One region of the Mycobacterium minnesotense genome, then DNA from elsewhere that is predicted to be linked to it. Evidence: predicted binding sites of a transcription regulator. Region 1 holds the regulator's gene; the other holds the start of a gene.

Region 1 (4,315 bases):
ACTGCAGATTCCCGGTAAGAATCTGCCGGACGGCAGCAAGTCCACCGCAGGCGGCGCAGCCAAAGAGTCGCACTGGAATTGGTCCTGGGTACTGATTCCCGTGGTGGTGCTCGCGGTGCTGGGTGCATTTGCCGGCGCGGCGATGTGGTGGCAGCGGCGTCGACCTGCCCCGGTACTGCAGGGTGCGCCGGTCGCCGTGCCCGCGCCGGTCGCCGACGACTATGACGAGGATGAGGAGCAGTGGGCTCATCACGACCGCAGAGAAGACCACCGCGAGCACGAGGGCACCGTCCGGCTGCCGAGCCGCTATGGCGCACCTCAGTACGTTCCCGAGCCCGAGTTGCCGGTCTCCTCGATCCCGGATGCGCCGTGGCTGCACTACGGCGAGCACGAGACCGAGGCTGACCTCGACGACGAGGACGACACCGACACCGCACCCACCCGGGTGGTGACCGAGGAAGATTTCGGAACCGGTCGGCACGCCGTCGGGCACGGGGGCGGCGGGGCTGACCCGCGTTCCTTCGGTTCTGTCGCTGCCCCGCGCAGGTTCGGTGGCAGCACGGAGACTCGAACGTTCGGTCTCGACGAATCGATCCATCCGGTGATGCATCTGCCGCTGGATGATCCCTACCAACAGCCCACCGGCTATCCGATCAAGGCGAACATCGGCTCGGGTCTTTACTACACCCCGCAGAACGCTTTGTACGACGACACTCTCGCCGAGATCTGGTTCGCCACCGAGGATGCAGCGCGGCTCAACGGATTCACCCGGGCCGGCTGAGCGCGCTGCTCGACGCCGGGCGGGGCGTGACCGGTCAGATCTTGCGGATGACGGTCACGACCTTGCCCAGCACCACCGCGTCGTTGCCGGGAATCGGGTCGAAGATCGGGTTGTGCGGCATCAGCCAGACTTGACCGCCGGTGCGCTTGAAGGTCTTCACGGTGGCCTCGCCGTCGATCATGGCGGCCACGATGTCGCCGTTGTCGGCGACGTTCTGCTGGCGCACCACCACCCAGTCGCCATCGCAGATCGCGGCGTCCACCATCGATTCGCCGACCACTTTAAGCAGGAACAGCTCACCTTCGCCCACCAATTCGCGGGGCAGCGGGAATACCTCTTCGACGGCCTCTTCGGCCAGGATCGGGCCACCGGCGGCGATCCGGCCCAGGACTGGAACGTAAGTGGGCTCGGGCAGGGCGTCCGACCCGGCGAATTCTGTACGTTGAGCGGCCTCCACGGCTCCGGCCACATCGTCCTGACTGCGAACGTCGACGGCGCGGGGACGGTTGGGGTCACGACGCAGAAAGCCTTTGCGCTCAAGCGTTCTTAGTTGGTGCGCCACCGACGACGTCGAGGTCAGTCCGACAGCGTCGCCGATCTCGCGGATGCTCGGCGGGTACCCCCGCTCGTTCACCGAGGCGCGGATGACGTTGAGGATCGTGCGCTGCCGCGCGGTCAATGCTGAGTCCGGGCCCGCCGCGTTACTGGTGCTGTCACTCATGCGCCCGAATCTAGTCGTATACCTGCGATTAATCAAACATGTGTTCGAGGTGTGTCGCGCGGGCGTTCGAAGAGATCCTGGCTTGTCGTACCCCTTCGCTAATGTTTTCGACAACAAATCGATCACATGTTCGGATATCGAACATACAATCGATTACTATTCGAACAGTCGAGCGAACAGGGTCGCCGACGCCGAGTGAGGGAGAACCGCACATGATGCTCATCGACACGATGGCTCCTACGTTCGAGCCGGCCGGGCAGGGTCAGCCGCGGATGCACCGCGGTCCCCGGACGTCGGGTCGCGCATATCCTGTCCGCACTCGTCCGGCACGGCTGGTCCGACCGCGGCCCGGCGGCGCCCCGCTGCGCCACCGCGGGCATGCCGTGGTGATGTCGCGGACGCCGCACCGGCCACGGCCGGTCCAGGCCATCACGCCGGCAACCACGGTGGTCCTGGCCTTGATCGCCGCCGCTATCACCGTGTGGCTGGGGCTGATCGCCCAGTTCGGTGCGGCGGCGGCCGATGCCGGGGCTGCGGTGCCCGACCAGCTCGGCGTGGTGCGCGTCCAAAGTGGCGAGAACCTGGCGCACCTGGCGGCCCGGGTCGCACCTGGCGCGCCCTCCGGCCGGGTGATCGAACGCATTCGTGAGCTCAACGGCCTGGAGTCGGTCGCTCTGGACGCCGGCCAGACGCTGATCGCGCCGTTGGGGTGAGGGCGCGGTGTCGGCTCTACCGTCGTCTGCTGCCACTGCGGGGCGTTGGCTTGGGCGCACACAGGTAGGCTCGCAGATGTCCCAGCGGGCCGCGGTTCCTCAGCTGTCTGAGGCTCCGGGTTCCCGGCACGGCGAAGGAGCGGCAATGCACTGCCCGTTTTGTCGCCATCCGGACTCCCGGGTGGTCGATTCCCGCGAGACCGATGAAGGCCAGGCCATCCGGCGCCGTCGATCGTGTCCCGAATGCGGCCGTCGATTCTCCACCGTGGAGACCGCGGTATTGGCGGTGGTCAAGCGCAGCGGCGTCACAGAGCCGTTCAGCCGTGAGAAGGTCGTCAGTGGGGTGCGCCGGGCGTGCCAGGGCCGCCAAGTCGACGATGATGCACTGAACCTGCTGGCGCAGCAGGTGGAAGACGCGGTGCGGGCCGCGGGTTCCCCGGAGATCCCTAGCCATGAGGTTGGGCTGGCCATTCTCGGCCCGCTGCGCGAACTCGACGAGGTGGCCTATCTGCGGTTCGCTTCGGTCTATCGGTCATTTTCCTCGGCGGCCGACTTTGAGCGTGAGATCGAGGCGCTGCGCGAGCACCGCGAGGTACCCAGCTCCGGTTGAGCCGTACGAGCGCCGACGTCGCGCACTACGCTGGCCGAATGGCACCCGAGTTGCATCCCAATCTGATGGAGCTGGCGCCGCTGCTGGGCACCTGGGCGGGCCGGGGATCTGGGGTCTATCCCACGATTCCGTCATTCGACTACCTCGAAGAGGTGGTCTTCTCCCACGTAGGCAAGCCGTTCCTGGTGTATGGCCAGAAGACCACGTCGCCCACCGACGGCCTGCCCCTGCACGCCGAGGTCGGCTACCTGCGGGTGCCCGAACCCGGCCGGATCGAGTGGGTTCTCGCGCACCCCAGCGGTATCACCGAGATCGAGGTCGGTAGTTACGCGGTGACCGGCAACGGTGTGGAACTGCAGATGTCGGCGCCCACGATCGGCCTGGCGCCGACGGCCAAAGCGGTGACCGTACTGAGCCGGCGCTATCGCCTTTCAGGCGACGAACTGTCCTACACGCTGGATATGGGCGCCGTCGGCCAGCCTGCGCAGAACCACCTGACCGCCACGCTGCACCGCACCGGATAAGGCACCGAGGCGCGGGTGCCTCAGTCCTCGCCGTCGAGGTTCTTCTTGGCCTCCTGCGCCAGGAAGCGCTCGAATTCGGCACCGAGTTCGTCGGCGCTGGGCAGATCTTCGTCGCGGGACAGCAATGAGCGGTTCTGCTGGGCGGTCACAAAGGCGTCGTACTGATGTTCCAGTGCGGTCACCACTTGGGCCACTTCGGCGCTTGCCTCCACCTGTTGATCGATCTTGGCGCGAACCTCGGTCGCGGCGTCGCTCAGTTCGGTCAGCGGCAACTCCAACGCACCGGACTGGGCGGCCTGCTTCAGCAGGGCCTCGGCGGCCTCGGGGTAGTCGGTCTGGGCCACGTAGTGCGGCACGTGCACCGTGAAGCCGACAACCTCGTGCCCATGCTGCGCCATCCGGTATTCCAGCAGGTTAGATGCACTGCCGGGAACCTGGACTTCGGTGATCCACGGGGTGAAATCGCTGATCAGGTCGCGATTATTGGAATGCGCGGTGAGTGTCACCGGCCGCGTATGCGGAACGGCCATCGGGATGGTGCCCAGCCCAATGGTGCGACGCACGCCAAGCTGCTCGGCCAACAGTCGAACGGCCGTGATGAACCTCTCCCACTTTAGGTCTGGCTCCATTCCCGCGAGCAGCAGAAACGGCGTGCCGGCACTGTCCCGCAAAGCATGCAGACTCAGGTCGGGCTCGGCGTAGTGGGTGAAGTGGTCGGCCTTAAATGTCATCAGAGGGCGCCGCGACCGATAGTCAAGCAGGTCGTCGATCGCAAACGATGCCACCAGTTCGCTGTCCAGCGCGGTCTTGAGGTGCCCGGTCGCCAGGCGAATCGCGTGACCGGCGTCGGAGAACCCTTCCAAAGCGTGGATCAGGACCGGCCCCTCGCCGTCTGCCGACATCAGCTGCGGCGCCGGTACCTCCAGCTCGTACATACCGCTCTTCTCAGCCTGGTAGTGCCGGCCC
Region 2 (4,315 bases), 750 kb from region 1:
GGGCCGTCACGGGCCGGCGACAGAAAGCGCTCGAACAACAACCCGTTGGCCACCGGATCCACCGCGGTGATACCGAGGGCGTAGCAGACCGCGGAGTTGGCCGCCGATCCCCTGCCCTGGCACAGAATGTCATTGCGGCGGCAGAACTGGGTGATGTCGTGCACCACGAGGAAATATCCGGGAAACTCCAGTTGGGCAATGACTTCCAATTCACGGTCGATCTGGGCGTAAGCGGCGGGCCTGCGTTCGGGTGGGCCATAGCGCCCGGCTGCGCCGGCCAGGGTCAGCCGGCGCAGCCAGCTGTTCTCGGTGTACCCCTCCGGGACCGCGAACGGTGGCAGTCGCGGTGCGATCAGAGCCAGCGAGAAGGCGCACCGCTCGCCGAGTTCGGCCGCCGCCGGCACCGCTGCCGGGTACGCCGCGAACAATCGGGCCATCTCCGCCCCAGACCTCAGATGCGCACCGCCCAACGGGGCCAGCCGGCCGGCGGCGGCATCCAGCGACTGGCGCGCACGTATCGCACCCAACGCCATCGCCAGCCGGCCCCGGTCCGGCCCGGCGAAATGCGCGCCGGTGGTGGCCACCAGACTCACCCCGAACCGGGGCGCCAGCCCGGCCAGCGCGGCGTTGCGCTCGTCGTCGCAGGGGTCTCCGTTTCGGGTCAGCTCCACGCCGACCCGGGCGGCCCCGAACCGGTCCACCAGGTCTGCCAGCGCGACACCGGCCGCGTCCGGCCCACCGGTGGCCAGCGCATGACGGACGTGGCCTTTACGACAGCCGGTGAGGATGTGCCAGTGCCCGCCGGCCGCTTCGGTCAGCGCATCCAGGTCGAAACGCGGCCGGCCCTTCTCTCCGGCCAGATGCGCGGCAGCGATCTGCCGCGACAACCGCCGATAGCCCTCCGGACCGCGGGCCAGCACCAGCAGGTGCGGTCCGGGCGGGTCCGGATCGTCGGTACGGGCCCGGGACGAGCTGGCCCCCAGCGATAACTCGGCGCCGAACACGGTGGCCATCTCCAGCTCCCGGGCCGCCTCGGCGAACCGCACCACCCCGTACAGACCGTTGTGATCGGTCAGCGCGATCGCCCGCAGGCCCAGCCGGGCAGCCTCGGCGACCAGCTCCTGCGGACTGCTGGCGCCGTCTAAGAAGCTGTACCCCGAATGGGCGTGCAACTCGGCATACGGCACCGTGCGCCCAGCCGAACGGCGCAGCTCGGACGGCGGGACCGACGGGTTGCGATCCGCCGACACACCGGCCGAATCACCGGTGTGACGAGGCTTACCATCGAGCACCCGCTCCATTTCCGCCCAGCTCGGCGGCCCACCACCCCAACCCATACCCGACAAGATATCGAACATACGTGCGAAAATGTTGTCGCTGGGTGTGAAAAAGAACTTTGATGCACTAATCTGTGTCAGATTCCGGCACGATCCGAAAGGGCCACTGCTTTCATGTTCGGCGTTGTCAGACGTGCATGGTTACCCCTGCTCATCGTCGCAGTCCTCGCGGTGGGAGGGTTCACGGTGCAGCGGGTTCGCGGCTACTTCGGAGCCGACGACAGCGGCAACGGAACTGTCCCGTTTGAGGACACCAAACCGTTCCACCCCAAAATCGTGGTCTATGACGTCTTCAGTCCGGACGGGACCTACGCCGACGTCAATTATCTGGATCTGGACGCCCTACCGCAGCGGATCGACGGCGTCAGCCTGCCGTGGTCACTGACCCTGTCCACCACCAATCCCGCGGTGAGCCCCAACATCGTCGCTCAAGGTGACGGCACCACCATCGGCTGCCGGGTCACCATCGATGGAGTGGTCAAAGAAGAACGCATCTCCACCAGTCCTGTCAGCGCCCAGACCTTCTGCATTGTGAAATCCGCATGAGCAAACACAGCGACAGCACGACGCCTGACGCCCCGACCGACGCCCTGCAGGTGTCGCCACAGCCCAAGCGCGGCGGTATCCCCGCATGGATCCGCCGGCTCGCCGTGCCCATCATCTTGGCGTGGGTGGCGATCACCGTGCTGGTGAACGTCATCGTGCCGCAGCTCGACGAGGTCGGGAAGATGCGCGCGGTGTCGATGGCCCCTCGCGACGCTCCGTCGATGATCGCGATGATGCGCATCGGCAAGGTGTTCGACGAATTCCAGTCGGACAGCTCGGGCATGGTCGTGATCGAAGGCGACCAGCCCCTGGGCGACGACGCGCACAAGTACTACGACCAGTTGGTCGCCAAGATGGAGGCCGACCCCGCTCATATCGAGCACGTCCAGGACTTCTGGAGCGACCCGCTGACCGCAGCCGGATCGCAGAGCCCGGACGGCAAGGCCGCCTATGTCCAGGTGTATCTGGCCGGCAACATGGGCGAGACCCTGGCCAACGAATCGGTCGAGGCCGTCCAGAAGATCATCGCCGACACCCCGGCCCCCGAGGGCGTGCACGCCTACGTCACCGGCGGGGCCGCCCTCAACGCCGATCAGCACATCGCCGGCGACAAAAGCCTGAAACTCATCACCGCGCTGACGTTCGTGGTGATCATCACGATGCTGCTGAGCATCTACCGGTCGATCGGCACCGTGCTGTTGGTGCTGGGCATGGTGGTCTTCTCGCTGAGTTCTGCCCGCGGCGTGGTGGCCGTGTTGGCCTACTACAACATCATCGGCCTCTCGACGTTCGCGGTGAACCTGCTGGTCACACTGGCCATCGCCGCCTCGACGGACTATGCGATCTTCCTGCTCGGCCGCTACCAGGAGGCGCGAGCACTCGGCGAGGACAAGGAATCGGCCTTCCACACCATGTATCACGGCACTGCGCACGTGATCCTGGGTTCGGGGCTGACCATCGCCGGGGCGACCTTCTGCCTGCACTTCACCCGACTGCCCTATTTCCAGTCGCTGGGTGTCCCGCTGGCGATCGGCATGTTGGTCATCGTGCTGGCCGCGCTCACCTTCGGCTCCGCGGTGGTGACGGTGGCCAGCCGCTTCGGCATGCTCGAGCCCAAGCGAGCGATGCGGATCCGCAGCTGGCGGCGCATCGGCACGCTGATCGTGCGCTGGCCGGGGCCGGTGCTGGTCGCCACCACGGCGGTCTGCCTGGTCGGACTGCTCACCCTGCCGGGGTATAAGAGCGCCTACAACGACCGGGAATACCTGCCGGATTATGTGCCGGCAAACATCGGCTACGCCGCCGCCGACAGGCACTTCTCCCAGGCCCGGATGAGCCCGGAACTGCTGATGATCGAAACCGACCACGACCTGCGTAATCCGGCCGACTTCCTGGTGATCAACCGGATCGCCAAGCGGGTGTTCGAGGTTCCCGGGATCGGCCGGGTGCAGACCATCACCCGGCCGCTGGGCACCCCGATCGAGCACACCACGATCCCGTTCGCGATCAGCATGCAGGGCACCACCCAGCAGCTGAACATGAAGTACCAGCTCGACAGCATGAAGAACATGCTCAAAATGGGCGACGACATGCAGGTCTCGATCGACAGCATGAAGCAGATGCTCGAGGTCACCCGCGCGATGTCGGAGACCACGCACAGCATGGACCTCAAGATGCACCACATGCTCGACGACATCCAGAAGATGCGCGACTCGATCGCCGACTTCGACGACATGTGGCGCCCGATGCGCAGCTACTTCTACTGGGAGCCGCACTGCTTCGACATCCCGATCTGCTGGTCGATCCGGTCGATCTTCGACGTCATGGACGGCCTCGACCAGATGACCGAGGATTTCGAGAAGGTGCTGCCCGACATCGACAACCTCGACCGGCTGATGCCCCGGATGCTCGAGATCATGCCGCCGATGATCGAGACCATGTCGAACATGCGCATCACCCAGCTGAAGATGCAGTCCACCATGGAGGGCCTGCAGCTTCAGATGGAGAAGATGATGGAAGGCCAGAACGCCATGGGCAAGGCGTTCGACGAGTCCAAGAACGACGACTCGTTCTACCTGCCGCCGGAAGCGTTCGACAACCCCGATTTCAAGCGCGGCATGAAGATGTTCCTGTCCCCCGACGGGCATTCGGTGCGGTTCATCATCTCCCACGAGGGAGACCCGATGTCCGAAGAGGGCATCTCGCACGTCGCGCCGATCAAGCATGCGGTGCACGAGGCACTCAAGGGCACGCCCCTGGAAGGCTCGAAGGTCTACCTCGGCGGCACCGCGGCCATGTTCAAAGACATGAAGGACGGGTCGAGCTACGACCTGATCATCGCCGGTATCGCCTCGCTGTGCCTGATCTTCATCATCATGCTGCTGATCACCCGGGCCGTGGTGGCCTCGGCGGTGATCGTCGGCACGGTGTTG

The links. Region 1 encodes LexA, which represses DNA repair genes until DNA is damaged. Its sites were predicted from a motif close to CGAACANNTGTTCG; they were not measured.
Region 2: G6N09_RS04425 (error-prone DNA polymerase) is a predicted target of LexA. The motif match lies at 1,352-1,365, and genes of this name have one in related genera.

The regions. Positions count from the first base shown of each region.
Region 1 covers NZ_AP022589.1:158,866-163,180, reverse strand. The annotation lists gene G6N09_RS00825 (LGFP repeat-containing protein) at 1-781, shown strand, start outside; gene lexA (transcriptional repressor LexA) at 816-1,502, opposite strand; gene G6N09_RS00815 (LysM peptidoglycan-binding domain-containing protein) at 1,715-2,215, shown strand; gene nrdR (transcriptional regulator NrdR) at 2,361-2,825, shown strand; gene G6N09_RS00805 (peroxynitrite isomerase) at 2,864-3,349, shown strand; gene G6N09_RS00800 (proteasome assembly chaperone family protein) at 3,370-4,315, opposite strand, start outside.
Region 2 covers NZ_AP022589.1:906,013-910,327, forward strand. The annotation lists gene G6N09_RS04425 (error-prone DNA polymerase) at 1-1,337, opposite strand, end outside; gene G6N09_RS04430 (MmpS family transport accessory protein) at 1,452-1,883, shown strand; gene G6N09_RS04435 (MMPL/RND family transporter) at 1,880-4,315, shown strand, end outside.